Regions from separate parts of the Alteromonas sp. ABE4_545 genome, predicted to be linked through region 2. Evidence: predicted binding sites of a transcription regulator. Region 2 holds the regulator's gene; the other holds the start of a gene.
What was found. The regulator NrdR, encoded in region 2, represses ribonucleotide reductase genes. The targets are predictions, from matches to a motif close to AAACACNANATNTNGTGTTT.

Region 1: a site for NrdR is predicted at 5,224-5,243, ahead of nrdA (class 1a ribonucleoside-diphosphate reductase subunit alpha). Genes of this name have one in related genera too.

What each region holds. Positions count from the first base shown of each region.
Region 1 covers NZ_JBSWYY010000029.1:20,167-36,778, reverse strand. Annotated here, with positions in the region: gene ACXAH6_RS17745 (TonB-dependent siderophore receptor) at 1-861, opposite strand, end outside; gene yfaE (class I ribonucleotide reductase maintenance protein YfaE) at 1,243-1,515, opposite strand; gene nrdB (class Ia ribonucleoside-diphosphate reductase subunit beta) at 1,524-2,654, opposite strand; gene nrdA (class 1a ribonucleoside-diphosphate reductase subunit alpha) at 2,718-5,039, opposite strand; gene ubiG (bifunctional 2-polyprenyl-6-hydroxyphenol methylase/3-demethylubiquinol 3-O-methyltransferase UbiG) at 5,444-6,148, opposite strand; gene gyrA (DNA topoisomerase (ATP-hydrolyzing) subunit A) at 6,467-9,151, shown strand; gene serC (3-phosphoserine/phosphohydroxythreonine transaminase) at 9,292-10,377, shown strand; gene aroA (3-phosphoshikimate 1-carboxyvinyltransferase) at 10,374-11,663, shown strand; gene cmk ((d)CMP kinase) at 11,802-12,473, shown strand; gene rpsA (30S ribosomal protein S1) at 12,605-14,275, shown strand; gene ihfB (integration host factor subunit beta) at 14,354-14,641, shown strand; gene ACXAH6_RS17690 (LapA family protein) at 14,750-15,007, shown strand; gene lapB (lipopolysaccharide assembly protein LapB) at 15,010-16,179, shown strand; gene pyrF (orotidine-5'-phosphate decarboxylase) at 16,189-16,612, shown strand, end outside.
Region 2 covers NZ_JBSWYY010000007.1:12,812-29,423, forward strand. Annotated here, with positions in the region: gene ACXAH6_RS08605 (GGDEF domain-containing protein) at 1-273, shown strand, start outside; gene ACXAH6_RS08610 (phosphatidylglycerophosphatase A family protein) at 286-768, opposite strand; gene thiL (thiamine-phosphate kinase) at 768-1,736, opposite strand; gene nusB (transcription antitermination factor NusB) at 1,794-2,213, opposite strand; gene ribH (6,7-dimethyl-8-ribityllumazine synthase) at 2,216-2,698, opposite strand; gene ribBA (bifunctional 3,4-dihydroxy-2-butanone-4-phosphate synthase/GTP cyclohydrolase II) at 2,761-3,861, opposite strand; gene ACXAH6_RS08635 (riboflavin synthase) at 3,890-4,555, opposite strand; gene ribD (bifunctional diaminohydroxyphosphoribosylaminopyrimidine deaminase/5-amino-6-(5-phosphoribosylamino)uracil reductase RibD) at 4,560-5,729, opposite strand; gene nrdR (transcriptional regulator NrdR) at 5,735-6,184, opposite strand; gene glyA (serine hydroxymethyltransferase) at 6,246-7,502, opposite strand; gene lpxD (UDP-3-O-(3-hydroxymyristoyl)glucosamine N-acyltransferase) at 7,639-8,658, opposite strand; gene ettA (energy-dependent translational throttle protein EttA) at 8,838-10,505, shown strand; gene ACXAH6_RS08665 (PilZ domain-containing protein) at 10,620-11,024, shown strand; gene ACXAH6_RS08670 (hypothetical protein) at 11,187-12,575, shown strand; gene radA (DNA repair protein RadA) at 12,648-14,009, opposite strand; gene ACXAH6_RS08680 (PilZ domain-containing protein) at 14,202-16,612, shown strand, end outside.

The DNA.
Region 1 (16,612 bases), on a different contig from region 2:
GGCTGAACCAGTGATGTAGGTGCCATTATCAATTAAATCTTGCGTAACGCGGTTCCAGCCAGGAACCTGAATACTGTCTGTTTTTTGGTATTGAATACCAAACTCGATGGTAGTGCTGTCACTCCAATCAATGTCTACTGCTGCTTGTACAAGTTCACTGCTGGGTTCATAACCGCGAAAGTATGATCCCGAATCTTCTACTTCTGCGAAGAAGTTAATGCCGCCATAACGTTCACCGAGCTGAAAGGGAATAGCCAGACTACCTGAGATAATTTGTTGATCATACGATCCAACGGTTGCTGAGATATCACCTGTAACCGATTCAATATACTTACTGCCATCTACTTTTGCCGATTTTGGAATGTAGTTTAATTGGCCGCCAACACTGCCACTGCCATATAACGGCGAAACTGGGCCTCGCATAATTTCTAATTTTTCGGCGCCGCGAATAATCGTGTTAAATGCCCCAGGGTTAGCTATGCGTCTAAAGCCTCTGAAATAGTTGTCGGCAGGTTCCCCACGTATATCCATGGCCCCTTTAATACCGAAAAATGAACTTGTAAAAGCGCCTGGTGTTAGGCGTACTAGATCATCGACGCTACGTAACGCAAATTTATCGACTAAGTCTTCACTGACTTCCGTAATTGAACGCGGTGTTTCATAAAGGCTTTTATCCAAACCGAAGGCGCTGCTGCTATCTTCCGTTGGCATTAGCCCGTAACTGTCAGTTCGTTTACCTGTGACGTCGATTACTTCAACTTCGCCTTCTTCTTGAGCGTTTGCTGATTGCATGACAAATACCGACATTGCCATGGCTATAGCGAGGCTGAGACGGTGAGGTTTACATTCCCATTGTTTCATTTTTGTGTTTCCAAGTTGTGAGTGATTATCCATAGTGCATGGAAACCAGCATGGAGCATCTTTAGTGCCAAAAACTTGACCATGTGGTCTATAGGTATGGGAAATAGGTGAACAAATAGCGCAGAGAAATATATAAGATTAAACTAAAGTTAGATAAAAATCAGGGTCTTGCGTATAAATTTGGGTGCGACGTAACGCCTAAAATTAGCGATGAAAAAACAAAAAATAAATGAAGAGTCAGTTTTTTGTCAGGTAAATTCAGAGAGTGTAAATTTTTGGTGCGTGACAATTTGCACTATTTGTAAACACACCGTGCTTAATTTTAGTGAAACGATCGTTTCATCGATGGGCTTTCAGTTAGACGATCCACAAAGATAAAAATTAATAATTCACTTTAATTTTGCAGTCAGAAGTAGCGTAACAGCAACAAGGTAATATTTCGTCGTCGTCAATAAAGGCGAGGGGATCAGTCGTGTACTCCACGGAACCAGACAGTAGCGTTGTGCGACAAGCGCCACAAAAACCATCTCGACATTGGTAGTGGATATGGATTTTATTGGTTTCGAGTGTTTCCAGCAGGGTTTGATTATCTGCGGTTTCAATGGTCGTCACATCGAGTATTTCAATGCGACGACCACCAGATGCGGCTTTCATCTAATAGATTAGAGTTCGAAGTCGGCGAAATCGTCTTCGCTTACCGCAGAATCAATTTGGCCCACTAAGTATGAGCTAATTTCAGATTCTTGCGGTGCAACCTGTACGTTGTCTGAATTTAAGTAATTATTCATCCAAGGTAATGGGTTACTTGTCACGTCATAAGGTTGTCCCATGCCGATAGCGGCCATGCGGTGGTTCGCAATGTATTCCACGTACTGGCAAAGAATATCTTTGTTCAAGCCAATCATTGAACCGTATTGGAACAAGTATTCCGCCCACTGCTTTTCTTGCTCAACCGCTTTCATAAAGATCGCTTTGGCTTCGTCTTTACACTCTTCGGCGATCTCTGCCATTTCAGGATCGTCTTTACCTTTCGCCCATAGGTTCAAGATATGTTGTGTAGAAGAAAGGTGAAGGTTCTCGTCGCGGGCAATGAGGCGAATGATTTTAGCGTTACCTTCCATCAACTCACGCTCTGCAAAAGCAAAGGTACACGCGAATGACACATAAAAACGAATCGCTTCGAGGGCATTGACCGAGTTCATGCACAAGAATAGTTTTTTCTTTAATTCGCGCTGATTAATAGTGTGGGTTTCACCATTAACGGTATGTACGCCTTCTCCCTGTGTTTGCCACAATTGAGTCGCAAAGATGAGGTCGTCATAGTACTTTGAAATATCCGTTGCGCGACGTTTAATTTCGTCATTCACCACGATATCTTCGAAGATTTCGCTTGGATCAGAAAATAAGTTACGCAAAATGTGGGTGTAAGAGCGTGAGTGAATGGTTTCAAAGAAAGACCATGTCTCAACCCAAGTTTCTAATTCAGGCAATGAAATAATAGGCAAAAAAGCAATGTTGGGGCTTCGACCTTGTACTGAGTCGAGCAGGGTTTGATATTTCAGGTTTGAAATAAAAATGTGTTTCTCTGGGTCGGTGAGCTTTTGAAAGTCAACGCGATCGCGAGATACGTCAACTTCTTCTGGACGCCAAAAGAAACTGATTTGCTTCTCGATAAGTTTCTCAAAAATACTGTGTTTCTGTTGGTCGTAACGGGCAACATTTACTGGGTTACCAAAAAACATTGGTTCGACTAATGGGTTCACACTTTCTTGGTTAAAAGTCGTGTATTTCATCGCTCTCTAATCACTTATTTGCTAAATACGAACATTACGTTAAAAACAGGGGCAGGGTGCATGCTAAATTTTGCATGCACCGCCAGCACAATCGTCATCTTCCTCAATCACCACTTCTTGGGCTTGAGGCTTCTGCTCTTGCTGTTTTACTTCAAGAGAAGCGGTATCTGCCGCGCCGTCTCGCGTGTTGTGATAATAAAGCGTCTTCACACCAAGTTTGTAAGCGGTAAGAAGGTCTTTTAACAACAAACGCATTGGCACTTTGCCATTTTCGTATTTGCTTGGGTCGTAGCTTGTATTAGCAGAAATGGTTTGATCAACAAACTTCTGCATAATGCCACAAAGCTGCAAGTAACCGTCGTTAGAAGGGATATCCCACAATAACTCGTACTTGTCTTTCAAGCGCTCGTACTCAGGCACTACTTGCTTCAACACACCATCTTTACTCGACTTGATACTGATGTGGCCACGCGGTGGTTCAATACCGTTTGTCGCATTTGAAATCTGTGAAGAGGTTTCTGAAGGCATCAATGCAGACAGGGTTGAGTTACGCAAACCGTGCGTTTTGATTTCTTCGCGAAGCGTTTCCCAATCTAGGTGTAATGGTTCATTACAAATGCTGTCTACATCTTTCTTGTACGAATCGATAGGCAAAATACCTTGAGAGTAGGTGGTCTCGTTGAACTTCGGACACGCGCCTTTCTCTTTCGCCAAGTTGTTCGAAGCTTTTAACAAGTGATATTGCATGGCTTCGAAGGTTTTGTGGATCAAGTTGTTCGCACTGAAATCTGAATATTTAACGCCATTTTTTGCTAGGTAGTAAGCAAAGTTGATCACACCAACACCCAATGTACGACGATTCATCGTCGCATTGTATGCTGCTGGAACGGGGTAATCTTGATAATCCAAAAGGTTGTCTAGTGCACGTACAGCAAGGTCTGATAACTCTTCAAATTCATCAAGTGATTGAATTGCGCCAAGGTTAAACGCTGACAACGTACAAAGGGCAATTTCGCCTTCTTCGTCGTTAACATGACTAAGCGGTTTAGTTGGCAAAGCAATCTCAAGACACAAGTTGCTCTGGCGTACAGGCGCTACTTCAGGGTTAAACGGACTGTGTGTATTACAGTGGTCAACGTTTTGCAGATAAATACGGCCAGTGCTTGCACGCTCTTGCATAAACAAGCTGAATAATTCCATCGCCTTAATACGCTTTTTACGAATGCTTTCATCTTGTTCGTATTTCACGTAAAGCGCTTCAAATTTGTCTTGGTCAGCGAAAAATGCGTCGTATAAACCTGGTACGTCTGATGGGCTAAACAAAGTGATGTAGTCGTCTTTCATCATGCGCTGATACATCAACTTGTTGAACTGTACACCGTAGTCTAAGTGACGAACGCGGTTTTCTTCTACACCACGGTTGTTTTTCAATACCAACAGTGATTCTACTTCCATGTGCCAAAGCGGATAGAACAGGGTAGCGGCGCCACCGCGAACACCACCTTGAGAGCAGCTTTTTACTGCCGTTTGGAAGTATTTATAGAATGGGATACAACCCGTGTGGAAAGCTTCGCCGCCGCGGATAGGGCTACCTAGTGCGCGAATACGTCCTGCGTTAACACCGATACCGGCGCGTTGGCTCACGTATTTTACAATGGCACTGGCTGTTGCATTAATTGAATCTAAGCTATCGCCTGTCTCAATGAGTACGCATGAGCTAAATTGACGCGTTGGTGTACGTACACCGGCCATGATGGGCGTAGGCAACGACAACTTGAAAGTAGAAGCTGCATCGTAGAAACGACGGATATAACTCAAACGAGTGTCTTTGGGGTAGTTTGCAAACAAGCAAGCTGCAACGAGAATATATAAGAACTGCGCACTCTCGTAAATTTCACCCGTTACACGGTTTTGAACTAAATACTTACCTTCTAACTGTTTCACTGCCGCATAGCTGAAATTCATATCGCGCCAATGGTCGATATAAGAATCCATTTCTGCGAATTCTTCAGCCGAGTAGTCTGCTAACAAGTGCTCATCGTATTTGCCGTTTTCAACCATCTTCTTAACGTGATCGAAAAGCGCAGGCGGTTCAAAATCACCGTAGGCCTTTTTACGTAAATGGAAGATCGCTAAGCGCGCAGCAAGATATTGATAATCTGGTGCATCAGTTGAGATTAGATCTGCCGCAGACTTGATGAGAGTTTCATGAATTTCTTCAGTTTTAATACCATCATAGAACTGAATTTGAGCTTTGATTTCTACCTGAGAAACAGACACATGTTGTAGGCCTTTAGCAGCCCACGTAATAACCTTGTGAATTTTTTCCAGATCGATGGGCTCTTTAACACCGTTACGTTTAGTGACAGTTAGATTATTGTTCATTATTTACTGGCCGTTATCTGTTAGCGCTTGAAGCGAGGGCATCAATGCCCAGTTTATCGTTTTACTGTTTTTTCTTGCCGTCGGATCGGACGGATCTGAATCGCGCTCTGATGACACTCTGTATTAAGAGAGTTGTGCGTCCGTTTCAGAATAACCACAAGATAGTGAGGTTTGAGCCGTAATGCAACCCAACATCTGGTGGTTATTCAGCCAATTAGACCGAGTCTAAATTCAGGTTAGTGTTGACTCACTTGAGAGTCTTTGATCTACCGTCGTTAAATCAAATGCAAGAAAAAAAATCTTTTTTTGTGATCGTTAAAACAATTTATTACAAAAAATCACTGTTTATAAAATCACGATATATAGTGTTACTATTTGTTTAATATCACTAGATGTTGTGTTAACTATTCAGGTGCAACACAATGCAGTAAATAGTTTACGTCAACGTTTTTATCTGAAAGGTAAAAGGTTTGCATCACGGGATCCATATGTAGCCCGGTGATATCGCGTGCAAACAGATCCGCCTGATCCGTCATCCGCATCAATTCTGAAGGCTTAATAAAGCGGCCGTGATCATGGGTGCCTTTAGGCACTAAACCCAACAGATATTCAGCACCGACAATGCCCATGAGATAAGACTTTATATTGCGGTTTAACGTAGAAAAGAATACATGGCCACCCGGTTTAACCAGTTTGGCGCAAGCCGCGATGATGGAAGCCGGGTCGGGTACGTGTTCGAGCATTTCAAGACACGTTACAACGTCGTATTGGCCAGCGTGTTCTTCTGCGAACACTTCTGCAGGTATACAGTGGTAATCAACCGCCACGCCAGACTCCAAGCCGTGTAGCTTGGCAATTTCTAATGACGCTTCTGCCATGTCTAAACCCGTGACATGAGCGCCGGCTTTTGCCATTGCCTCTGCAAGAATGCCACCGCCACAGCCGATATCGACCACTTTTTTGTCGAAGAGACCCTTTGCGTGCAGTTCGATGAAATCTAAACGTAACGGGTTAATAAGGTGGAGAGGTTTAAATTCACTTTCAGGGTCCCACCAACGGGCAGCAATCTCACTGAATTTTTCTATTTCTTTATGATCAACGTTTGCCATTATGTATTCGTTCTGTCCATAAATTGCGATCAGGGCGATCGAGAGCTTCTTTATGGCGTATAAACATACCTTAAATTAGCCGCAAATGGGACGGCGTATTTCAATATATTCTGTTAGCTGAACAAATTTTATTCGCTCAACACATAAGTCGAAGATTATCGAGATTAAGCGCTACATAATTCCGTTCACCGATGTTATAGTCATGGGTTACTACTATACCCATAATAAGCGATCGCTGCCGACTAAAGCAGTTTGTTCGAGACAGGATTCGAGCAAGAAGGCGGTAAGTGACAAACCTAATAAGGGACCAAGCAGTTTATGACTGATAACGCTAAAGAAATTCTCCCCGTCAATATTGAGGAAGAGCTAAAGAATTCCTACCTTGACTATGCAATGAGCGTTATTGTTGGGCGCGCCTTGCCCGACGTAAGAGACGGTTTAAAGCCAGTGCATCGCCGCGTATTGTTCGCGATGAATGAACTGAAAAACGATTTTAACAAGCCATACAAAAAGTCTGCCCGTGTGGTGGGTGACGTAATTGGTAAATATCACCCACATGGTGACTCTGCGGTTTACGACACAATCGTTCGTATGGCTCAGCCATTCTCACTGCGCTACATGTTGGTTGATGGTCAAGGTAACTTTGGTTCTGTTGATGGTGACTCAGCAGCAGCAATGCGTTACACCGAAGTGCGCATGGCAAAAATTGCCCATGAATTACTTGCTGACCTCGAAAAAGAAACAGTAGATTTTGTACCTAACTACGACGGTACAGAGCAAATCCCAGAAGTATTACCGACAAAAGTACCCAACTTGCTAGTAAATGGCTCGTCAGGTATTGCAGTAGGTATGGCAACTAACATACCTCCACATAACCTAACGGAAGTGATTAATGGGTGTGTGGCGTTAATCGAAGACCCATCAATCGGCATTGAGCAATTGATGGAGTACATTCCCGGCCCAGATTTCCCAACTGCTGCCATGATCAGCGGTAGAAAAGGTATCGACGATGCCTATCGCACTGGGCGTGGAAAGATTTACCTTCGCGCCAAAGCAGAAATCGAAACAGAAGATAACGGTAAAGAAACCATTATCGTTCATGAGATTCCTTATCAGGTTAACAAAGCTCGCTTGATCGAAAAGATCGCAGAGCTAGTTAAAGAGAAGAAAGTAGAAGGGATTTCGGCTCTGCGCGATGAGTCTGATAAAGACGGTATGCGCATTGTTATTGAAGTAAAACGCAATGAGTCTGCGGAAGTTCTACTTAACCATTTATACGCCAATACCCAGCTGCAAACGGTATTCGGTATTAATATGGTGGCATTGGACAACGGTCAGCCAAAAGTCTTTAACCTGAAAGAAGTATTGGAAGCCTTTGTTCTTCACCGTCGTGAAGTTGTTACACGTCGTACGGTTTACGAATTACGTAAAGCCCGTGACCGAGCTCACGTATTGGAAGGTTTGGCCATTGCGTTGGCTAACATCGACCCAGTTATCGAGCTGATCAAGGCTTCACCAAGCCCTGCTGAAGCGAAGAAAGGCCTAGTTGCACAAGGTTGGGATTTAGGTGATGTTGCCGAAATGCTTGAAAGAGCCGGTAACGATGCTGCTCGCCCAGATTGGCTAGAGCCAGAGTTTGGTATTCGCGACGGCAAATACTACCTGACTGAGCAACAGGCTCAGGCGATTCTTGACCTTCGTTTGCACAAACTGACGGGTCTTGAGCACGAAAAAATCTTGGGCGAGTACAAAGAGTTACTCGAACAAATCGCCGAGTTACTTCACATCCTAGGTAGCCCTGAGCGACTAATGGAAGTGATTCGCGAAGAACTAGAAAAAATCCGTGATGAATTCGGCGATGAGCGTCGTACTGAGATTACAGCGGCAAGTCACGATATTGATATTGAAGACTTGATTGAACAAGAAGACGTAGTGGTAACCTTGTCTCACGAAGGCTACGTGAAATATCAGAAGCTTTCTGATTACGAAGCACAGCGCCGTGGTGGTAAAGGTAAAGCTGCAACTCGTATGAAAGATGAAGACTTCATCGAGAAACTGCTTGTTGCAAATACTCACGATCATATCTTGTGCTTCTCTACACGCGGTCGTTTGTATTGGTTGAAGGTTTATCAATTACCACTGGCTAGCCGTAATGCACGTGGCCGTCCGATTGTGAATATTCTGCCGCTAGAAGCCGATGAGCGTATTACTGCTATCTTGCCAATTAAAGAATTCACTGAAAACAACTACGTACTCATGGCAACAGCCAATGGTGTGGTTAAGAAAACCGATTTGAGTTCATACTCTCGCCCTCGTTCAAGCGGTATTATTGCTGTTAACCTCAACGAAGGTGACGAATTAATCGGGGTAGCGATTACCGATGGCAATGACGACATTATGTTGTTCTCTGACGAAGGTAAGGTGGTTCGCTTTAACGAGAAAGCGCGTGATTCTGAAACGGGCGAAGTGAAGCGCGACCCTGAAACCGGTGAAGAGATTCTGGCACTACGTCCAATGGGCCGTACTGCAACAGGTGTTCGTGGTATCAAGCTGCAAGAAGGTCAGCGTGTGGTATCACTCATCGTGCCTCGTGGTGATGGTGCTATTCTTACCGCAACGGAAAACGGTTTTGGTAAGCGTACGCCGCTAGCTGAATACCCAGCCAAGAGCCGTGCTACACAAGGTGTAGTATCAATCAAGGTAACAGAGCGTAACGGTAAAGTTGTTGGTGCTGTTCAAGTTGATGAAAACGACGAAATCATGTTGATCAGCGATATGGGTACGCTTGTTCGTACTCGTGTGAGCGAAGTCTCTACGGTTGGTCGTAACACACAAGGCGTTCGATTGATCCGTACCGGTGAGAATGAAAGCGTTGTGGGTCTTCAACGTATTGAAGAAGTTGAAACCGACGAAAAGTTTATTGAAGACGGGGAAAACACCGTTGAAGAAAATGCTGCCGCAGATCAAACGACTGACGGCAATGAGCAAACGACAGAAGAATAAAAGCGAGGGCTTCCCGCTTAGGCAGGAAGCGTAGTCGTCATAATCCAACAAGCGGCTTAAGCCGCTTGTTTTTTCATAGCCACACTTCGTTTTTTATAAACGGTTTGTGGATGTGTCATTAAAGGTGTTGAACAAAGCTCATGAAAAACGTGTTTAATTTTAGTGCTGGGCCAGCCATGCTACCCGCACCTGTAATGGAACTGGCTCAATCTGAGTTTACTAACTGGCATGATACCGGTTGTTCTATTATGGAAGTCAGCCACCGTGGCGCTGACTTTATTGAAATCGCCGCGCAAGCGGAGCAAGATCTTCGCGACTTGCTAAATGTCCCAGACAATTACAAGGTGCTGTTTTCTCAAGGCGGTGGCCGAGGTCAATTTGCCGCTGTACCGCTAAACTTGTCAAAACCTGACGACCTATCACTTCACTTAGTGACTGGTTCTTGGTCTAAAGGTGCAGTGAGCGAAGCCAGTAAGTACAACAATGCGCAAGTCATGGGCGAGTCGGTTGAACAAGATGGCTTGCGTTATGTACCACGCGTTACAGAATCTCAGGTAGATCAATCCGCTGCTTATCTTCACTTTTGTCCAAATGAGACGGTAGACGGTGTTGCTTTTGATTGGTTGCCTGAATCTGGCAAAGTGCCACTTGTAGCCGATATGTCTTCTACTATTTTGTCTCAGCCACTAGACGTATCTAAATACGGTGTGATTTATGCTGGCGCACAAAAGAATATTGGTCCTTCAGGTCTAGCCGTAGTGATTGTACGCGACGACCTTATTGGTCAGTCTCAGAACGTTATCCCATCAATTTTTGATTATGCCTTGATGGCGAACAACGACTCTATGTATAACACACCTCCCACGTTCTCATGGTATCTGGCTGGTTTGGTCTTTAAGTGGATCAAAGAGCAGGGTGGTACAGAGGCTATGGCAGCAAGAAACCAAGCGAAAGCTGAACTGCTGTATGGTGCAATCGATGGTTCAGGTTTCTATCGAAACACTATTCACGCTGAAAACCGCTCACGCATGAATGTGCCATTCCAACTACATGATGCAAACTTGGATAAAGTGTTCCTTGAAGAGTCTAAAGCCGCTGGATTGCTAGCGTTAAAAGGTCACCGTTCTGTAGGCGGTATGCGCGCAAGTATTTATAACGCTATGCCAATCGAAGGTGTTCAGGCGTTAGCTGATTTTATGAGTGATTTTGAGAGGCGCCACGGATGAGTCAGGTCGAGCAGTTAACCTTACACCCAGTTGCATCTATCAGTGGTACGGTAAATGTACCGGGTTCAAAAAGTTTGTCTAACCGAGCGCTCTTGCTTGCGGCCCTTGCCGACGGCGAAACATTAGTTACTAACTTACTAGATAGTGACGACATTCGTCATATGCTCAATGCACTCACCGAACTAGGCGTGAGTTATTCCCTTAATGAAGACCGTACTGAGTGCCGCGTAACCGGCTTAGGCGGTGTTTTCACTACCGATAGTCATAAATCACTGTTCTTGGGTAACGCAGGAACGGCAATGCGTCCTTTGTGTGCGGCTTTAGCTGCATCCAATGTTGATGTTACCCTAACCGGCGAGCCTAGAATGGAAGAGCGTCCTATCGGTGATTTAGTTGATGCCCTTCGACAAGTGGGCGCGTCGGTCGACTATCTTAAAAATGATGGGTATCCACCGCTTCATATTAAGGGTAAGTGGCTTCAAGGTGGTGACATGACTGTTGATGGCAGTGTGTCTAGCCAATTCCTCACTGCCGCACTCATGGCAGCACCTCTGATGGAAGGTGAGACACGCATTCATATCAAGGGTGAGTTAGTCTCTAAGCCTTATATAGATATTACCCTAGACACAATGGCGAAGTTTGGTGTTACCGTTGAAAACCAAGACTATGCGCATTTTGTCATTCCTGCGGGTCAGCGCTACGTTGCTCCAGAACGCTTTTTGGTTGAAGGTGATGCATCGTCGGCGTCTTACTTCCTTGCGGCAGGTGCAATTAAGGGCGGTACGGTTAAAGTAACGGGCATTGGTAAAAACAGTATTCAAGGCGACATCCGATTTGCCGATGTGCTTGAAGCGATGGGCGCAAAGATTGAGTGGCATGACGATTGTGTGATTGTTCATGGGCAACCGCTTAAAGGTGTAGATTTAGATATGAATCACATTCCTGATGCAGCCATGACCATCGCCACAACCGCACTCTTTGCAGAAGGCACCACAGCAATCCGCAATATTTATAACTGGCGAGTGAAAGAAACCGACCGCTTAAATGCGATGGCGACTGAACTTATGAAGTTAGGTGCTACGGTCGAGGAAGGGCACGACTATATAGTGGTTACCCCGCCTGAAAAACTCACCCATGCAGCAATTGATACGTATAACGATCACCGTATCGCTATGTGTTTCTCATTGGTGAGCTTAAGTGATACACCGGTGACAATTAACGACCCAGGTTGCACCGCAAAAACCTTCCCAGATTATTTCACGCGATTTGCCACAATCTGCCATTAAGAAGTCACTTTATACCGTTAACATGCAAGATTAACGGAATATCACGCAATGACGTTTGATATGCGTCATTGCGTATTCGCCCTATACGCGTATAATTGCGCGCGATTTTTACAACAATTTAAAATATCTGGAGCAGGTATGCATCCAATACCCGTGGTCACAGTTGACGGCCCGAGTGGTGCAGGAAAAGGCACCTTAAGCAGTTTACTGGCAGAAAAACTTGGTTATCACTTACTCGACAGTGGTGCGATCTATCGCGTGTTAGCGGTGGCAACACTTCATCATGATTTACCAACCGATGATGAAGAGGCTATTGTGCCGTTAGCAACTGGCTTAGATGTGAGCTTTGAAACAGAAGACGGGCATCGCCGCATTGTCTTAGAAGGCGAAGATGTCACCGATGACATTCGCACTGAAGAAGTCGGCGCGGTCGCTTCTTCTATCGCGGCGTTACCGCGAATTCGCGAAGCTTTGTTACGCCGTCAGCGCGCATTTCAGGAATCGCCGGGGTTAATCGCTGACGGTCGAGACATGGGAACCGTGGTTTTCCCCGATGCAGGGGTAAAGATATTTTTAACAGCCAGTGCCGAAGCTCGCGCCCAGCGTCGCTTTGACCAGTTGAAAGACAAAGGCATGGATGTTAATATTGCGCGCCTTTTAACCGATATCAAAGCCAGAGACGAGCGAGATATGAATCGTTCGGTGGCGCCATTGGTACCGGCTGAAGATGCAATTGTAATAGATTCAACGGATTTGGATATTAACCAAGTCTTTGATAAAGCAATGGAAATTGTTAAATCGCGCAGATAATTCTGGCGAACATTTTACATTGTGCCCCTGAACTTCAGGACCTGTCATAACAGGATGTAATGACGAAATTTAATAACCCCTCGCTTACCGGATTGAGGCGTGGATATCAACTTTATTGAAAATTTAAACCTATGACTGAAAATTTTGCACAACTTTTTGAAGAAAGCTTACAGGAACTAGAAACTCGCCCAGGTGCGATCGTTAAAGGTACTGTTGTATCAATCGACAAAGACATCGTTCTTGTTGACGCAGGCTTGAAATCAGAAAGTGCTATCCCAGCTGAACAATTCAAAAACGCTGAAGGTACGCTTGAAATCGAAATCGGTGACACTGTTGACGTAGCACTAGATGCTGTTGAAGACGGTTTCGGTGAAACTATCCTATCTCGCGAAAAAGCGAAGCGTCATGAAGCTTGGGTTGAGCTAGAAAAAGCTTACGAAGATAAAGCCACTATTAAAGGCGTTATCAACGGTAAAGTTAAAGGCGGTTTCACTGTTGAAGTTAACAGTGTACGCGCGTTCTTGCCTGGTTCATTGGTTGACGTACGTCCAGTTCGTGACACTACGCACCTTGAAGGCAAAGAGCTTGAGTTTAAAGTTATCAAGCTAGATGCAAAACGCAACAACGTTGTTGTTTCTCGTCGTGCAGTTATCGAAGCAGAAAGCAGTGCAGAGCGTGAGTCACTTCTTTCTAACCTTGAAGAAGGTCACGAAATCAAAGGTATCGTTAAGAACCTTACAGATTACGGTGCATTCGTTGATTTGGGTGGCGTAGATGGTCTTCTACACATCACAGATATGGCTTGGAAGCGCGTTAAGCACCCAAGTGAAATCGTAAACGTTGGTGACGAAATCAACGTTAAAGTTCTGAAGTTCGACAAAGATAAGCAACGCGTATCTTTGGGCATGAAGCAAATGGGCAACGATCCATGGCAAGAAATTGCAAACCGTTACCCAGAAGGCACTAAGATTTCTGGTGCAGTAACTAACCTAACTGATTACGGCTGCTTCGTAGAAATCGAAGATGGCGTTGAAGGTCTAGTTCACGTTTCAGAAATGGATTGGACTAACAAGAACATCCACCCATCTAAAGTGGTTAACCTTGGTGACAATGTTGAAGTTATGGTTCTTGAAATCGACGAAGAACGTCGTCGTATTTCTCTTGGCCTTAAACAGTGCATTGCTAACCCTTGGGAAACTTTCGCATCTTCTCACGAGAAGGGCGACAAAGTGTCTGGTAAGATCAAGTCAATCACTGACTTCGGTATCTTCATCGGTCTTGACGGCGGCATCGACGGTCTTGTTCACTTGTCTGACATTTCTTGGAATAAGACAGGCGAAGAAGCGGTACGTGACTATAAGAAAGGCGACGAAATCTCTGCAGTTGTACTACAAGTCGACCCAGAGCGTGAGCGTATTTCTCTAGGCGTTAAGCAGATTGAAGAAGATCCTTTCAATAAGTATCTGACAGATAACAAGAAGGGTGCTATCGTTAATGGTACAGTTACAGCTGTAGACGCGAAAGGCGTTACCGTTAACCTAGCAGAAGAAGTTGAAGGCTACATCCGTGTTGGTGACTTGTCACGTGACCGTGTTGAAGACGCAACTGAAATCGCTAATGTAGGCGATAGCATCGAAGCGAAATTTATGGGCGTTGACCGTAAGAACCGCGTTGTTAACCTATCTGTTAAAGCTAAAGATCAGGCTGACGAAAAAGAAGCTATCGATAAAGTTAATCAGCAAGAAGATGTTGGTTTTGCCAACGCGATGGCTGAAGCTTTCAAAGCTGCTAAAGGCGAATAATAATCTGCTATCAGGTGTACGGTTAACGTACACCTGTGTTATGTAGCTGTTTGGAACTTATTTGACATAGAGGTTAATATGACCAAGTCTGAGTTAATTGAGCGGCTAGCGGATCAAGCTCGCCATATTCCTGCTAAAGAGCTTGAAACTGCAATTAAAGAAATGCTTGAACAGATGGCGCAAACCCTGCAAAAGGGTGATCGTATCGAGATTCGAGGTTTTGGTAGTTTCTCTCTACATTACCGTGCACCTCGTGTTGGGCGTAATCCTAAGACGGGCGAAACCGTAAAATTAGATGGGAAATATGTGCCACATTTTAAACCGGGCAAAGAGTTACGTGACCGGGTTAATGAGGCTGTAGCTTAACTACTTGAAAAAAAGCACTGTTTATCAGTGCTTTTTTTATGCCTGATGATGTAAACAGGACTCGCATTTTGCTATCCTGAAGGTAACTTATATTTCAGGGTTCTTGCATTGAAACGATTGTTCTCACTTATTCTCATTGTATTGATACTTGGGTTTGCCATGTTAGTTGGCTCTCAAAACGATACTGTAGTGAGCGTGAATTATCTGATTGCCAAATCTGATATTCGATTATCTACACTGATTGCCATTACCCTAGGCTTAGGCGCTGTTATTGGTTGTTTGATCATGATGACCAGTTGGTTGGCGCTTCGCGTCAAAGTGATTTCTCTTAACGCTAAACTAAAAAAATTGTCTAAAGAAAATTAATTATGCTGGAACTGTTGTTTTTACTCTTACCGGTTGCAGCAGGTTATGGCTGGATTATGGGTCGCAATAGCGTCCGTCAAGCACAGCGTAAACAATCTAGCATTCTCTCCAAGCACTATTACAAAGGCCTGAATTTCCTGCTTTCTGATCAACCCGACAAAGCGGTTGATACCCTGATCAAAATGATCAATTTAAATAGTGATACAGTGGAAACCCACATTGCGATGGGAAATTTTTTTCGTCATCGCGGCGAAATTGACCGCGCCATCAAAGTCCATCAGAACCTGGTTAGCCGAGACGAAATTCAACCATCACAACGCGAAAACGCATTAATGGAATTGGGGCGTGATTATACCCAAGCAGGGTTTCTGGAGCGCGCCGAGAACGCATATTTACAACTACTGAATAGTGATAAGCACTATTGGAATGCCCAACAACAGCTATTCAGTATCTATCAAACAACCAAAGAATGGTCTCGAGCCATTGAACTCGCAGAGCGTATGGTGGGTTGTCACGGTGATAACGACGATGTGAGTGAAAAGCTCTCTCATTTCTACTGTGAAGAAGCACAAATAGCGCTCGATGGCGGTGAGCTTGAACAAGGGCATAAGCTCCTTCAACATGCCGTGAACGCAGATGCTCGTGCAGTACGACCATGGTTAATGCTGGGTGAACTTGCAATAGAGCAGGGCAACCATGAAGACGCATGGTATTACCTAGCACAAGTCGCTGAACACGATTTATCCTGGTTTGGCGAGGCTATCCCTAAATTAGAAAGTGTTGCCGACAAGACTGGTGAACACGAACGTTTAGAAACACTGCTAAAAACCCATTGGCAACAATGTGCGTCTAGTTATTTGGCGATGGCAAATATTCTTGCTCAGCGAGGCGAAACCGATGAAGCCGCGGCTTTCTTGCTGTCGCAACTACAAAAAACACCCACAATGAAAGGGTTTAAGCGCTTAATGGAGTTGCACATGCAACTGCAAAAAGACAACCCAGCATCAACTAGTTTACAATTGTTGTCTGAGCTCGTAGAGCAACAAATTAAACAGCGCCCCAAATATCGTTGTGGTAGCTGTGGATTTTCCGGTCATAAACTTTATTGGTTATGTCCATCGTGTAAAAAGTGGGGCTTGGTGAAACCCATCAAAGGCCTCGACGGAGAATAAGTTATCCCCATGCAAGATACTTCACTCGTTATCGTAGCGCTAGATTTTGACGATCTCGCTAAAGCTAACCAGTTTGTCGATTCAGTCGATCCTCAACAATGTAAACTCAAAGTGGGCAAGGAAATGTTCACGCTTTTTGGCCCTGAATTTGTCAAAAGCTTGGTGCAAAAAGGATTTGATGTGTTTCTCGATTTGAAGTTTCACGATATTCCCAATACGGTAGCTAAAGCTTGTAAAGCGGCAGCCGAATTAGGCGTGTGGATGGTTAACGTACATGCTTCAGGTGGTGAAGTGATGATGCGTGCCGCGAAAGAAGCCATCGCTAACTCATCAAATCCAAGTACAAAACTGATAGCGGTAACCGTACTGACTAGTATGGATGAAGCCCAGCTCGCTGATGTAGTACCCAATACAACACCTGCAGACCAGGTGA
Region 2 (16,612 bases):
GACCAAGTATTGCCGTTTGTTGAACAAGTCAGAGAAGAATTAGCCAACTACCCGTTGGTGATTAGGAAGAAACCGCGCCCATCAAAAGCACCAAAGAAACAAGCCAATCCTAAAACCGAATTGAAGCGCGTGCATATTAGTTGTAGCTTCGGTATGGCACAGCGTACTGCTGATATTAAAACCTTTCCGGCTATCTTAAAACAGGCTGATATTGCGCTCTATGATGCAAAAAAAGCGGGAAGAAACTGTGTAAAGATATCGCGTTTTGCTTGAGTAATTACGCGATTACAGAATGCTGAAAAGCAACAGGTGCATAACGGCACAAGACATGATGCCTGCAATGATATCGTCAAGCATAATCCCTACGCCACCGTGAACATGCTTATCGACATAGCGTATGGGCCAGGGTTTGAGAATATCGAACAAGCGGAACAACACAAAGCCCACAACGAGGTTTGTCGCCGTTAACGGCACAAAACAAAATGTGATGAACATACCTGCGATCTCATCCCAAACAATAGAACCATGATCATGCACTTTCATATCGTTGGCGGTTACGTCACACAGGTAATTACCAATCCAGCTCGCTAAAACGGCTGCTACCACCAGTGCCCAAGGGCTTAATGGGATGAACAATAGCAACAACGGAATGGCAGCTAACGAACCAAACGTACCAGGCATCAAAGGAATAAGGCCACTACCGAAGCCCAGCGCTAAAAAGTGTATCGGGTTGCGTAGGCTTACCCGTTTCCTCAACGCGGCGTCCATTAAAAGTTATGCTCGTAGCCTTTACCCTCTCCCGGCAGTGTGTAGGGAGAATCATAAAGGCGAAAGTCGCACTGGCCATTGTAGCCATTCACTTGACCGATACAGGTAGCCTGTACATTGGCACTGGCAAGAGAGGTTTCTAAATTACCGCGTTGCTCTTCGCTCACGGTAAAAATTAACTCGTAATCGTCACCGGCGGTCAATGCCATTTCATACGCTTTTTTGGCGCCAACGGTTTTGAACAACTCAGTGGATATAGGTAAACGGTCGATATGGATTTGCGCACCACAGCCCGACGCTTTTAAGATATGACGAATATCAGAGGCCAAACCATCTGAAACATCGATACAGGCATTCGCAGTGCGTCGAAGCGCTGTGCCCGCCATCACTCGTGGCGTGGGATACAGGTGTCGGTTAACTAAAAACTCGCGATTTTCGTCGGCGACTTCAAGTTGGTTTTGCAAAATTGCCAATCCCGCACCAGCATCGCCTAATGTGCCTGTAACGTAAATCCAATCGCCTGGCTTTGCGCTGCTGCGTTTAAGTGCATTGTCTGGGGGGATAAAGCCTTGTGCCGTAATGGTTAACGACAACGGGCCAGAAACGGTATCGCCACCGATCAGTTGAACCGAATAGTACTCGGTGAGTTCATACAAGCCTTTGGCAAACTCACTTAACCAGGCTTCATCACAGAATGGCATCGATAGCGACAAGCTGATCCACGCAGGTTCGGCTCCCATGGCGGCGAGGTCGCTAAGGTTTACCGCTACAGCTTTGTAAGCAACCGAACGGGCCGGTGCTTGCTTTAAGAAGTGTACGCCTTCTACCAGCGTATCTGTGGTAATAGCGAGTTGTTGGTTCGCAGGCATCTGCGTCACCGCACAATCGTCACCTATGCCAACAAGTACATCTTTGCGATGATGCCCTCCCTGGGCAAAGTATCGACTTATTAGGTCAAATTCTTTCACGGTATACTTAACGCTTTACTCGTTGATCCACTACGCTGGTTGACTGTCGAAACGATATTAAGCTTCGTTTTGACGAAGTTTTCTCACGGCTTTGTCGAGCGCACCATTAACAAACTTGTGGCTTTCTTCAGCACCGAAAGATTTAGCTAGCTCAATGGCTTCGTTGATCACCACTTTAAACGGCACATCAATACAATGAACAAGCTCGTATGTTGCCAATCGAAGGATTGCTTTTTCGATAGGGTCTAGCTCTTCTGGCAAGCGGCCTAGATAAGGTTTAATTGCTGTATCAAGCTCGCTAGCGTTTTTAGCTACACCGCGCAATAAACTTTGGAACAACGACATATCAACGCCGTCCATGTTATTGCTTGTTGCCAATGCCAGTTCAACTTGAGCGATATCGTTACCGCTCATTTGCCAAGAGTAAATCCCTTGAACTGCTAGTTCTCTAGCACGATGTCTTGGAGATACCTTCACGCTTAGGCTCCGATTACTGAATCAAGCTCAGCCATTACGTTCACCATTTCTAGCGCACCTAATGCTGCTTCTGACCCTTTGTTACCGGCTTTTGTGCCAGAGCGCTCAATGGCTTGTTCGATAGAATCTGTGGTGATGACACCGAAAGAAACAGGGATAGAATATTCAAGTGATACTTGAGCTAGGCCTTTGTTGCATTCGCCAGCGACGAAATCGAAGTGAGGTGTACCACCGCGAATTACTGCACCCAATGCAATGATGGCATCAAATTTACCGCTTTCTGCCAATTTTTTCGCAGCAACCGGTAGCTCATAAGCTCCAGGTACACGTACCAAAGTGATATTCTCATCACTGACTTCGCCGTGTCTTTCCAACGTATCTAATGCGCCTTCTAACAGACTCTCAACAACAAAGCTGTTAAAACGAGACACTACAATTGCAAATTTTTTACCTGTGGCTCTGATATTGCCTTCAATTACCTGCATCACTTAAACCCTATTTTCAAAACGGCGCGAAGTATAGCACACCTTCAACGAAACCCAATGTATTAGTCGTGGATATACTCAACAACTTCCAGTCCAAAACCCGATAAAGCGTGATACTTAATCGGTTTGCTCAGCAAGCGCATCTGTTTAACGCCCAAGGTAGCCAAAATTTGACTACCAACACCCACTGTACGCGATGAACCCTGCCAGTTTTTACCTGTGGGTTGCTCGCCACGATCTTCCGCAGCAAAGCGTTGCACTTGCGTTTCAATGTCTTCGTCTTTGCCAAGCAGCACTAAAACTCCGCCTTCTTTCGCAATGCGCTCCATCGCTTGGGGAAGCGTCATAGACCGATTAATCGCACGCGTAGAGCCCAACAAATCACTCAGTGTATTTTGTAAGTGAACCCTAACTAATGTGGGTGAGTCCTGTTTAATCTCACCGCGCTTCAATGCAAAGTGTAGTTGATTGTCGATGACATCTTTGTAGGTGTGTAATTCAAATTCACCAAATTCTGTGGGCAAGGTACATTCGGCCACTTTTTCAATTGTGGTTTCATTGAGGTTACGGTATTCAATCAAATCGGCAATCGTACCAATTTTCAAATCGTGTTGTTTAGCAAACGACTCCAGTTGAGGGCGACGCGCCATAGAGCCGTCTTCATTCAGTATTTCCACGATAACCGCGGCCGGTTCGCAACCCGCTAACCGCGCTAGGTCAACGCCAGCTTCGGTATGACCGGCTCGGTTGAGTACACCACCGTCTTTGGCGATCAACGGGAAAATATGGCCCGGCTGAACGATGTCTTCCGCCTTCGCGTCTTTGTTAACGGCGGCTAAAATTGTGGTGGCTCGGTCGGCCGCCGAAATGCCTGTTGTCACGCCTTCTGCCGCTTCAATCGATACGGTAAAGTTCGTAGAAAACTGCGCTTGGTTTTTATCTACCATCAAGGGTAATTTCAACTTACGGCAGCGTTCTTGTGTCATAGGCAAACACACTAAACCGCGAGCGTGCGTTACCATAAAGTTGATCGCTTCAGGCGTCACGTGCTCAGCCGCCATGATTAGGTCGCCTTCATTTTCGCGGTCTTCATCATCCATCAGGATAACCATTTTACCCTGGCGAATATCTTCAATAATTTCTTGGCTTGTATTAAATGTCATATTTTCTTATTCAATCGTAGGGTGGGGTTTAACGTTTTAAAAAACCATTTTCGGCTAAAAAAGCCAAATCAATATTCGACGTTTTTTCTGCTTGAGCAGCTTTATCACCGAGCATTAAACGCTCTAAGTAGCGGGCGATAACATCAACTTCTAAATTGACCTTTGACCCCACTTTATATTCACTCATGATAGTTTCTTGCAAAGTATGCGGGATAATCCACAGCATAAACTCCGCACCATTCACTTTATTCACGGTTAAGCTAATACCGTCAACGGTAATACTGCCTTTGTGAGCAATATATTTAGCTAATTCGTCAGGCGCTTTAACCCAAAATTCGATGTAATCGGTATGATGAATAACTTGGGTGATTTTACCCACGCCGTCAACGTGGCCAGACACAATATGACCACCAAAACGGCTGTTAACCTGCATGGCTTTTTCCAGGTTAACAGGCATGCCCGGTTGATAATCGGCAAACCCCGTTAAACGAATGGTCTCTGCTGATACGTCAACACTGTAACTTGATTGGTCAAAATCCACCACGGTGAGACACACACCATTGGTCGCAATACTGTCTCCTAGCGCGACATCAGACATATCCAGCTTTCCTGCTGATACGGTTAATCGAATATCTTCGCCCCGGCGATCCATCGATTTGATGGTACCCAAGGCTTCAATAATGCCGGTAAACATACGTCTACTCCGGTTGAGAAATATGTTGGTGAGCGTGAGGGGTTAAGTAGGTCATTTTTATATCTTGCCCTACCTGTACAACCGTTTGAAGCGACAGTGACAGGACACTATCCATGGTTTCACGCTTATCAATTAAAAACATGTCTTGTGCATCAGGCCCCATTATCTTGGCCGCTTGATACACAATCACTTCATCCACTAACCCTTGCTCCAGCAAGGCGCCAGTGAGGCCTGAACCTGCTTCTACCCACACTTCATTATGGCTAGCACGGCCGAGTTCATCCAATAATGCTGAAAGAGAAATGTGGGCGTGTTCGTCAGAATCAAGCGCTAAATGCTTCACCGACGGGGAAAATACCTGATTAGGTGGCTGATTCGACACTAGGGTAACGGGATGACCGTCGTTGAACATCTTCAATGTGGGTGACAATACCCCCTTGCTATCTATTACCACACGCTCGGGTTGTCGCAATTCGGTTAGGGGATAATCGGTTAGATCAAATTCTGTGGCGCGAACTAACAAGCTTGGATTGTCATACTTCGCCGTACCACTGCCAGTTAACACGACACATGACGCTGCGCGATGACGTTGCACATCTTTTCGGGCAGCAGGGCCTGTAATCCATTGGCTCACACCATTTTGCAATGCCACCTTGCCATCAACTGAGCTTGCCATCTTCACCGTCACCCACGGTTGTCCTTGGACCATGCGCTTGATAAAGCCTCGATTGAGCGCTATTGCCTCTTGCTCCATCACCTGCGTAGTAACGGCAATACCCGCATCTGTTAGCATTTTAAGGCCTCGACCACTCACTTGAGGATTGGGGTCGGTCATGGCGACCACCACACGAGCAACCTTAGCTTTAATCAGCGCTTCGGCACACGGAGGTGTGCGGCCATAATGGCTACAAGGTTCTAAAGTGACGTAGGCGGTTGCACCTTGTGAGTGTGATTTTGCTTGCGCCAAAGCATGGACTTCAGCGTGCGGAGTGCCAGCTTGAATGTGAAAACCTTGGCCCACTATTTCATTATTGGGCGCTACAATCACGCACCCTACTCGTGGATTAGGCGAAGTGGTATACCGGCCTTTACTGGCAAGTTGAATGGCCAATGCCATATAGCGGTAATCTTGCGCACTGGCGGTTTGACTACCCACCAAAAACGATGCTGTCATGGTGATTAATCACCTAATTTTGCTATTTCTTCACCGAACTCGCGAATATCTTCAAATGAACGATAAACCGATGCAAAGCGCACATAGGCAACTTTGTCGAGTTCCTTGAGGGCATCCATAATGAGGCTGCCGAGCAATTCACTCTCTACTTCTCGCTCTCCGGTGGCACGGAGTTTAGACTTCAGAGAAAGAATGCATTGCTCGACACTTTCTGTATTTACAGGGCGTTTTTCTAACGCACGCTGTAAACCTGCGCGGAGCTTTTCTTCGTTGAAAGGTTCGATAGTGCCGTCGCGTTTGATCACTCTTGGCATGACCAGCTCGGCACTTTCAAACGTGGTAAAACGTTCATGGCACTGAGCACATTCGCGACGGCGACGCACCTGATGCCCTTCCGCCACCAACCTAGAGTCGATAACTTTTGTTTCCTGTGCGGAGCAAAATGGGCAAAACATAGTGAGTCCTCTCTATCTGTGGCCTGTGGTATCACAGGCCATGTCCTGTATTAACTAGTGCTTATGGGTATACAGGGAAGCGTGAGCAAAGCTCAATTACTTCGTTCTTAACGCGTTCTACAACGCTTTCGTCACCCATGTTGTCCAAGATATCACAAATCCAGTTTGCAACTTGTTGCGCTTCAGCTTCGTTGAAACCACGGCGTGTGATTGCTGGAGTACCGATGCGCAGACCGCTAGTAACAAATGGAGAGCGTGGATCTTTTGGCACTGAGTTTTTGTTTACTGTGATGTTGGCGCGGCCAAGGGCAGCATCAGCATCTTTACCAGTAATATCTTTATCAATAAGGTCTAACAAAAACAAGTGGTTGTCAGTACCGCCAGACACGATTTTGTAACCGCGTTCTTGCATTACTTTGCACATGGCTTTTGCGTTGGTCACAACCTGTTGTTGATAAACTTTAAATTCTGGCTCAAGTGCTTCTTTGAACGCCACCGCTTTTGCAGCAATAACATGACACAAAGGACCACCCTGATTACCAGGGAATACTGAGCTATTGAATTTCTTGTACAGATCTTCATCGCCACAGGCAGACAAGATCAAGCCGCCACGAGGGCCTGCAAGGGTTTTGTGCGTAGTGGTTGTAACAACGTGCGCGTGAGGTAGAGGGTTAGGATAAACGCCCGCCGCTACCAAGCCAGCAACGTGCGCCATGTCTACCATCAGGTAAGCGCCTACTTTGTCCGCGATAGCGCGGAAGCGTTGCCAGTCAACAATACCAGAGTAAGCAGAGAATCCACCAATGATCATTTTTGGCTTGTGCTCTTCAGCCAAAGCTTCTACTTGATCATAATCGATTTCCCCCGTCTCTTCGTTCAAACCGTACTGTACCGCATTGTAGGTTTTACCAGAGAAGTTAACGTGAGAACCGTGTGTTAAGTGACCACCTTCAGACAAGCTCATGCCCAATACCGTATCACCTGCGTTAAGCAAGGCCATAAATACAGCTGAGTTGGCTTGTGAACCCGAGTGAGGCTGCACGTTTGCGTAATCTGCACCGAAAAGCTGCTTAGCGCGTTCGATGGCTAAATCTTCGGCAATGTCTACATACTCACAACCGCCATAATAGCGCTTGCCCGGATATCCTTCCGCGTACTTGTTGGTTAACTGAGAACCCTGCGCTTCCATTACACGTGGGCTACAGTAGTTTTCAGATGCAATAAGTTCGATGTGTTGTTCCTGACGCTGCGTTTCTTTATCAATAGCGGCGGCTAATTCAGGATCGAAATCGGCTATGTTCATTTCGCGGGGTAACATGAAGGCTCCTTAACTGCGTTTCTATGGCGATAACGAGTCGCATATTCTAGTCATTTTGGGCGCTATGTATACTGCTTTATCGCAGAATTGTCATAATTGTGTACAGCAAACAAAACGAATCGCGCCCAAGCTGTGTTTATTCACCTTTCTCCAGTGCTTTCACACGTGAATACAGGCTATCTAACTGTTTATTTCTGACTACGTTTTTACGCCACTCTCGGTTCTTCATGGCGGGTTGGCCAGACGAATAAACGCCAGGTTCGGTGATATCTGTCACCACCATTGTGTATCCTGTCACCTGCACGCCATCACAAATGCTCAAGTGCCCGCTTATACCGCATCCACCTGCAATAATGACATATTTACCGATGGTAGCACTGCCTGCAATACCCGTGGCGCCGCAGATACAAGAATGGTCGCCAATGACACAGTTGTGGCCAATTTGCACTTGGTTATCAATGATCACATTTTTACCAATGCGTGTGTCATCTAATGCGCCGCGATCAATCGTCGTCGACGACCCAATTTGGCTGTCGTCGCCAATCACCACTGAACCGGTTTGAGGGATCGGCAACCAAGTGCCTTGGTCATTAGCATACCCGAAGCCGTCAGCACCAATCACGGTTTGACTGTGTACTCTCACGCGCTTACCAATACGAACGCGATGATAAATTGTGGTGTTGGGATGAATGACACTGCCATCGCCTATTACAGCACCTTCACCGATGTACACATTTGCCCCGATAACCACATTGTTACCCAAGATGACATTTTTCTCGATAACAGCATGTGGGCCAATGGCGACGTTGTCACCCAGTGTTGCACTATCGTCAATCACCGCGGTCGCGTGTTTTGACGTAGCCACAGGAGGTGTGGTGTCAAACAATTGGGCAATGCGCGCAAAGGCCGCATGCGGGTTGCTATGCAGCAAACTGGCACCCGTGTATTCGTCTGCGTATTTAGGGTGGATAATCACCGCCCCAGCATCGGTAGAATCGAGTTGTGGTTTATACTTAATATTAGTCAGAAACGATACTTGGCTGTTTGTGGCTTTTTCTAAGGTGTTCACACCGTTCAATTCCACACTGCCGTCGCCCTTTACATCACCGCCAACTTGTTCGGCTAGCTCTGTCAGGGTAAAAGAAGACTTGGTCATAAAAATACTATCCCTATGCCTGAATTGGTTGTCATCCTACTTGATTTTCGGCTCATCGTCGCCTTTCCTTTTACTCAGCCTAGATAAATGTTCAGTTTTCCACCGGTTACGGTGAAAGTTATAGTCAATACTGGCTGATATTGATTACAATAACCCTTTATTTTTGCCAAGGACATGACATGTCTCAATACGTATATTCGATGCACAGAGTGGGTAAAATAGTCCCACCAAATCGACAAATTTTAAAAGATATCTCTCTGAGCTTTTTCCCTGGCGCCAAAATTGGTGTACTCGGTCTAAACGGCGCTGGTAAATCAACCTTACTGCGCATCATGGCAGGTATTGATACCGAAATTGAAGGTGAAGCTCGCCCACAGCCCGGCTTGAAAATTGGTTACCTTCCTCAAGAACCTCAATTAAATGAAGACAAAGACGTACGCGGTAACATTGAAGAAGCCGTCGCTGATGTCGCTCATGCCCTTAAGCGTTTGGATGAAGTATACGCCGCTTATGCTGACCCTGATGCAGATTTCGATGCATTGGCAAAAGAACAAGGTGAATTAGAAGCCATCATTCAAACCAAAGACGGTCACAACTTAGAAAATGCCCTTGAGCGTGCAGCCGATGCCTTGCGCCTACCGCCTTGGGATGCCGACGTAACCAAGCTCTCTGGTGGTGAGCGTCGACGCGTAGCCCTGTGTAAGCTATTGCTTGAAAAACCAGAAATGTTGTTACTCGACGAACCAACCAACCACTTGGATGCAGAATCAGTAGCCTGGTTAGAGCGCTTCCTACACGATTATGAAGGCACAGTGGTAGCCATTACCCACGACCGTTATTTCTTGGATAACGTAGCGGGCTGGATATTAGAACTTGACCGTGGCTACGGTATTCCATGGGAAGGCAACTACTCTTCATGGCTTGATCAAAAAGACAAGCGTCTTGAGCAAGAAGAACGCGCTGAGAACGCTCGTCAAAAATCAATCAAGCAAGAACTTGAGTGGGTACGCACCAACCCTAAAGGTCGTCAAGCCAAGAGCAAGGCACGTATGGCACGATTTGAAGAGTTGTCGAGTGGCGATTACCAAAAACGCAACGAGACTAACGAACTATTTATTCCGCCAGGTGAGCGATTAGGTGACAAGGTCATTGAAGTAGAAGGCTTGGGTAAATCATACGGCGACCGCCTGTTGATCGACGACCTCACCTTTAAAGTGCCTAAAGGCGCAATCGTGGGCATTATTGGTCCGAACGGCGCTGGTAAATCAACCCTATTCCGTATGCTTTCTGGCAAGGAAGAAGCGGACAAAGGTTCTATCACTGTGGGTGAAACGGTACAGCTTGCTAGCGTTGAGCAGTTCCGCGACCACATGGACGAGAACAACACGGTTTACAAAGAAATTTCCGACGACCAAGACATCATCCGTATTGGCAACTTTGAAATTAATAGCCGCGCATATTGTAGCCGCTTTAACTTTAAAGGTACTGACCAATCAAAATTCATCAAAGATTTGTCGGGCGGTGAGCGCAACCGTGTGCATTTAGCGAAGCTATTAAAAGCTGGCGGTAACGTGTTGCTACTGGATGAGCCCACCAACGACCTTGACGTTGAAACACTGCGAGCACTGGAAAATGCGCTGCTTGAGTTCCCGGGTTGCGCCATGGTTATATCGCACGACCGTTGGTTCTTAGACCGCGTAGCCACGCATATTATGGACTACCGCGATGAAGGTAAGATTAATTTCTACGAAGGCAACTACACCGACTACGAAGCTTGGCTAAAAGACACTTATGGTCAAGATGTGGTTGAGCCACACCGTTTGAAATACAAGAAAATCGCCAAATAATCTGGTAGAACCCTCATTGATAAAAGTCGGGAAAGTATTCGTACTCTCCCGACTTTTTTGTTGGTGAAAATAGCGCTACACTAAACGTGATAACATCTTCAGTGGTGAGAGATAATGCGTCAAGAACAACGGCAATTTACACGTATTCCAATCAACTTCAATGGCACGCTCTCCGCGCAGCAAAACACGTGGCCGGTGACCATACTCGACGTATCGATTCAAGGCTTTAAAGTGCAAGTGCCTCAAGCGGCATTGGGCCATGCACATTCACAATTCACCCTTACGTTAAAACCAAATGATGAAAGTCCGGCCATTGCCTGCGCTGTGTTACTAACATACACCGCTGACGCTCCCAACCACCAAAATTCGACCACTATTGATACCGGCATGAAAATTGTGAATACCGACGTTAATTCAATGGCCGATTTACGGCGTTTATTATTGCTCAATAGCGGCAAACAGACTTTGGAACAACAAGAATTAACCGCCCTACTGGATCATATTTTCGCGTCGGCGTAGCTCTCGCCCACCCAAACTGACACTAACTGACATTTAATAACACTACCTTATTGTTTTTGCTAAACATTTACAGCATGACACATAGGGGTTACTGAACATCTTCGATAAGCTCTTGCTCTAACTGTCAACTCAATGACCCACAACTAAAAGCAAGAGAATGCCATGACATTTACGCGTAAGTTTTTACTCGCCACACTTTGCCTGCCCGGTTTAGTAGCATGCGGAGGCTCAAGCTCATCGTCTGATGATGAGTCTGAAACCAGCACAGACACCACTATTACCGTTATGGACGGATACCTTACTGCCGCTCAAGTCTATATAGACAGCAATCAAGATGGCGTGGCAGACAGCGACGAATACATTGGTGATACTGACGAGAATGGCGAAATCGTGATCACTGAAGCGCAATCTGCTTATGCCATTATTGCTAACGTCGTTGCGGGCGAAGCGTTTGATGCAGACAGAGTGGGTGTTGTGACTCGTTCATATACCCTGGCTGCCGAGGCGGGTAACGTTGTGGTGACGCCTTATACTACCCTCGCATTCCATTCTGATTATACGTTAACAGATATCGCCAACGAATTAGATCTAAACAGTAACAATTTGTCTGGCAACTACATTTCTTTGAAGTCGACGTCTTCTCGAAAGAATTCATCTACTAAAATTCACGCCGTCGCCCGTGGGTTAGCGGATGATATGGCTATTTATGGCAGTGATTACGATACCGACGCCTTAATGACTTTGTTAAAGACGCAAATTACCGCAGTGGAAAGCTACATTAATACCTACGGCTATGACGCGGTAGATTTAGTCACACCGCGGATCATTGATGATAGTGTCACTATTGTGAACAATTACACTACGCTCAGTGATTACTTGGGCGCTGGCGAAACATGGTATGTCAACCACACCAATAGCGCTGTACAAGCCTCTGACGGCGAGACAGCGCTGACCTTTGACGTAGAAAACAAGCAATTTGAAGTGTACGATCAAAACGACACTTACACGGAAACACGAGATTATCTGATCGATGACACCAGTCTGGTATCAACCGGCAGTCAAACCGACACCTTTATGGCATTAATGCCATCAATCGCATTGAATTTTGATACCCTTTCTGGCGAATTGGAAATCTGGAGTGAATCCAGCATCGACTACCCTTTCGAGGCCCAGTTACTTACCAGCACGGCATTCTCTGGCCAGACGTGGTATATGTTAGTAGACAGCAGTAGCACATCTACGCCGAGCCTGTTAAATGTCACTTTAGACTTTTCTGAGTTGTCAGACTCGCCTACTGGCACCGTTACTGCCACTGACGACGACGGCACCGTTGAAGGTAGTTATTATGTTACCACCATCACTCATGATGACCTGGGCGTAGTAGCCCCACTTTACCTTCAATTTGATTCAGGGCTAGACAGCCTAGCGCTAACCAAAGTCACTAGCATGGAAGACATAGAAATTTACTATGATTTAAATGCAAGCAAGTATGTTATTTTCACGACCAATCCTGATTTGGCGGCGTATCTAGCCGACACGATTAACGGTTAAGGTAAACCGCAAACAGCGCGGTTGTTCATAAGCAAAGAACAACCGCTTTATCATCTCGTATCACGCGAAACATTAAAGGGCGTCTAACGCCTCACTCAATTGACTTACCCCAATCACTGACAATCCCTCGATAGCTTGTTTAGGGGCGTTGGATTTTGGCACAATGGCACGTTTAAAACCGTGTTTCGCTGCTTCAATCAAGCGCTCAGTGCCATTGGGAACCGGGCGAATTTCACCAGCCAGCCCCACTTCGCCAAATACAATAAGCTCCCGTGGCAAAGCGTTATTGCGAAAGCTCGAAACCATCGCCAATAGCAGAGCTAAGTCAGCACTGGTTTCCGCGACTTTCACGCCGCCAACCACATTCACAAATACATCTTGGTCGTTCATCTGAATATTACCGTGGCGGTGCAACACAGCCAGTAACATGGCCAATCTGTTTTGCTCCAACCCCACGGCGATACGGCGAGGATGACCCACTTGGGAGTAGTCAACCAAGGCTTGAATTTCAACAAGCAATGGCCGAGTGCCTTCCCAAATCACCATAACACTGGATCCCGGCGCCTGATTGTCGCCACGGCTTAAGAAAATAGCTGAGGGGTTATTCACTTCTTTCAGCCCCTTTTCGGTCATCGCAAACACGCCAAGTTCATTAACGGCGCCAAAACGGTTTTTGTGGCTACGCAGGGTGCGATACCGACCGTCGCTGTCTCCCTCCAGCATCATGGAACAATCGATACAGTGCTCTAGCACTTTCGGGCCAGCTAGATTACCGTCTTTGGTCACATGACCTACGATAAACATAGCAATGTGATGTTGTTTAGCGAAACGCGTGAGGTAAGCTGCGCTCTCTCTTACTTGCGACACACTGCCGGGCGCCGACTGCACATCAGATACATGCATTACCTGTATAGAGTCAATAACCATGACTTGAGGTTTAACGGTTAACGCCAACTGACAAATCGTCTCCACATTGGTTTCCGCAAGCATTTTCAATTTGTCGTTCGGTAAGCCCAAACGATTAGCTCGCATTGCCACTTGTTGCAGTGACTCTTCCCCTGTAACGTACAAAGCAGTATTGACTGCCGCTTGTTTACACATCACCTGTAGTAACAGGGTGCTTTTCCCTGCTCCCGGCGAGCCACCAATCAACATGGCCGAGCCGGGTACAATACCGCCACCTAATACTCTATCCAATTCTTTAAAGCTAGAGCCGATACGCGGTAGCGCCGCTAAATCAATTTCATTCAGGGTTTCGATCTTACTTGCGGTTTGGCCTGCATAACCGGTTAAATTTTCTCTGCTTCTGGCAGCTGGACTCACGACAAATTCAGAAATCGTGTTCCATGCCTTACATTCGGTACACTGCCCCTGCCAGCGGGGAAACTCGGCGCCGCAGTCAGAACAGACATAAGCGGTTTTACGTTTTGCCATAAATTCATTTTCTCATCGCACTTTTACCGCTATTCTATCTTAATAAGCGATAAGTGGTAGAGCGTCAGCCTGAATCAGTGCCTTAGGCTAGATTTTGATGATAAACCCATCAAATTTGGTCTAACATTCAACTGATTGGATTTCCTGCCGATACCCCTAATAGTCACAAACCGACGAGATATGCAGTAGCACATGAGCCAAGATTTGCAGCGATACGCGCACATTATTGAAAAACTAAAACCCCTGGCTCGGGAACCTGAGTTCAATCAGGCGCTTTTAAAGATCGCCAAAGACCTGCCGCGTGAAAAACAATTTCTGATAAAAATGGAAATTAAGCGCTTGGCTCGTCCGTGTTTGCGTTCTGTGGATTTGCGTGGTCAAGTTGACGGCGAATGCCGTTTGCATGAACACGAAGGTATTCAACATTATCTCGACGATGTCGCAATTGAAGAGTTTGAGAAACAAATCCGTATTTTTGGGCGTTATTGTTTTGGTGTGTATGAAGCGATGCTTCGTACCGAGAACAATTTTAAGGTCATGCGAGACAGGCAAGACAGCCAAGCTGACGTCGAAGAAGACCGACAACAGCAAAGTTTGATCAAGTTCGATGTACCTGAAGTAAGTTTATTGCGCTACATCCGGCGCGGTGAAGAACGGATGAACTTTGCGATTGCACTTGAAGTCTTCACCAAAAATGGTACCAGCGTACGGGCAACCAGTGTAGATATCTCCTCTCACGGCGTGCGAATGAAATTGGTAAATAACAATTATGACTTTACCAAAGATGAAAAAGTCTCTGTTCATTTTAGGGGCTTAGAAAGTGAGTTTTCATTAGATAAGCACACTGGTATTGCCTACATTGTGCTTAAGGTTGTCGAAGAGCGAGACAAAACGTATGTCATGCTCAAACGCAACGAAGATATGCCCAATGGTGAATTTGATCACTTTTTAGAAAACTTTATCCACGGCAATAAACGCCGTTACAAAGTGAATTTGATTAACACCATAGACGCCATCATTAACAAAACCTGTGAGCAGTATTTTTCACCCAGCTTCCCTACACTGCCTATTTTTGTCGACTGGATTGACGATGGCCCAATACCTCGATTTGCCATGGCCAACGAAATTAACCGCAGTGTCATTTCGTACTGGTCTGATGAAGAGGAAAATATTCGCTTAGGGTATCTGGTTAACCGCGCTCGGTTGAGTTATCTCATTGGTGAATATCGCAAAGGCCAAGAAGCGGCCATGTACGTTTACGCGTTTAACCATCTGCAAAAAGGTAAAGTCTATTTTTATTCTGCGTCTAACATCGATCTGAAAAAAAATGATGCATTAAGAACACTCTTCCTAGGTTTTGGCGCCAAAAAGGTCAGTTGGCGCGTATTTAAAATTACCATCGCAGAAATAGACCCAGAAGATGCTCATGCGCCCTTGTCACTTCCCGACTCAGTAGGGAACAAAATAAAACGCCAAAACACGCCGCCCGCGCCGCGTTTAATGGCAAAACTGAAGAATTTAAAATACGTAGCGCAAGTGACAGATATTACCTCTGAGTATGGTCAACAGGTGTATTATCACTTTAAGGTTAACAAGCAAGAACTCAAACAGCTGCGTTTATTTGGTCACCCGCGCAACCGTTTGCCTGCAGAAATCAAAGCATTTAAATATAAATTTCACGATCAACGCATGGAAGCGCGGTACTTATTGCGCTCGGTTGTCAGAGTAGAGATTCTTGATGACTTAATCATGGGGGTGAGCGAAGACATTTCAGTCAGTGGCCTGCGCCTTGAGTTAGAAGGTGAATACCACGGCGATTTAGACGTTCGTGTGATTATTGGCTTCCCGCGTTTACAAGAAATTACCAAAAAACACAACGTAATGAATTTGCATTACAAAGTGGTGAACGTGAGTGAAGACGGAAAAATATTACACCTTAGAGCGGTATCAGGTGATGAAGGACGATCCGCTCGCGCATTTTTTGACGAGCTAATAAAGAAAAACCGTAACCACTTAGAAACCTACCCTGATGAGGAAGAAATCCCGGGTATTGGGCATGCATTACGCTGTATCAACGCGAGAAACATACCTACCCTGTCTTTTATTTTAAGTAAAGAAGGGGCCAGATATCACCCGCAGGTCGCGGCGATTTCTCCAAACGAAAACAGAATAAAACGCCTGTTGACCACGTTTGCATCGGAGCAAAAAATAAATTTAGAATCGTTTTTCAGAGACAGAAACCACGACTCTCAGCAAATACAGCAAAGCATTAAGCAAATTAAAGTTGAACACCAACCCTTACACCACGAACTGTATTTGGCGTTCAACCCTACAAAACGCGATCCGAGGTTGGCAATTACGCCCCGCTATAGCAATACCTTCCGCACCCATGAAGCGAGACTACAGTTTATTCGTGAAGCAATACAACAAGGGCAGTTTATCGCCTTGAGTGTGCACTTATCTACCACCACGAAACCAGACCTCGACATGTTACAGGCCGAGATCAATTACATTAGTGTTTATGCGCTACACCGGGCGAAAGAGCTCGAAGAAAAGTTATGGGCTATTGGCGCCTGCGTACACGCCGTAGATATTACGGAAGA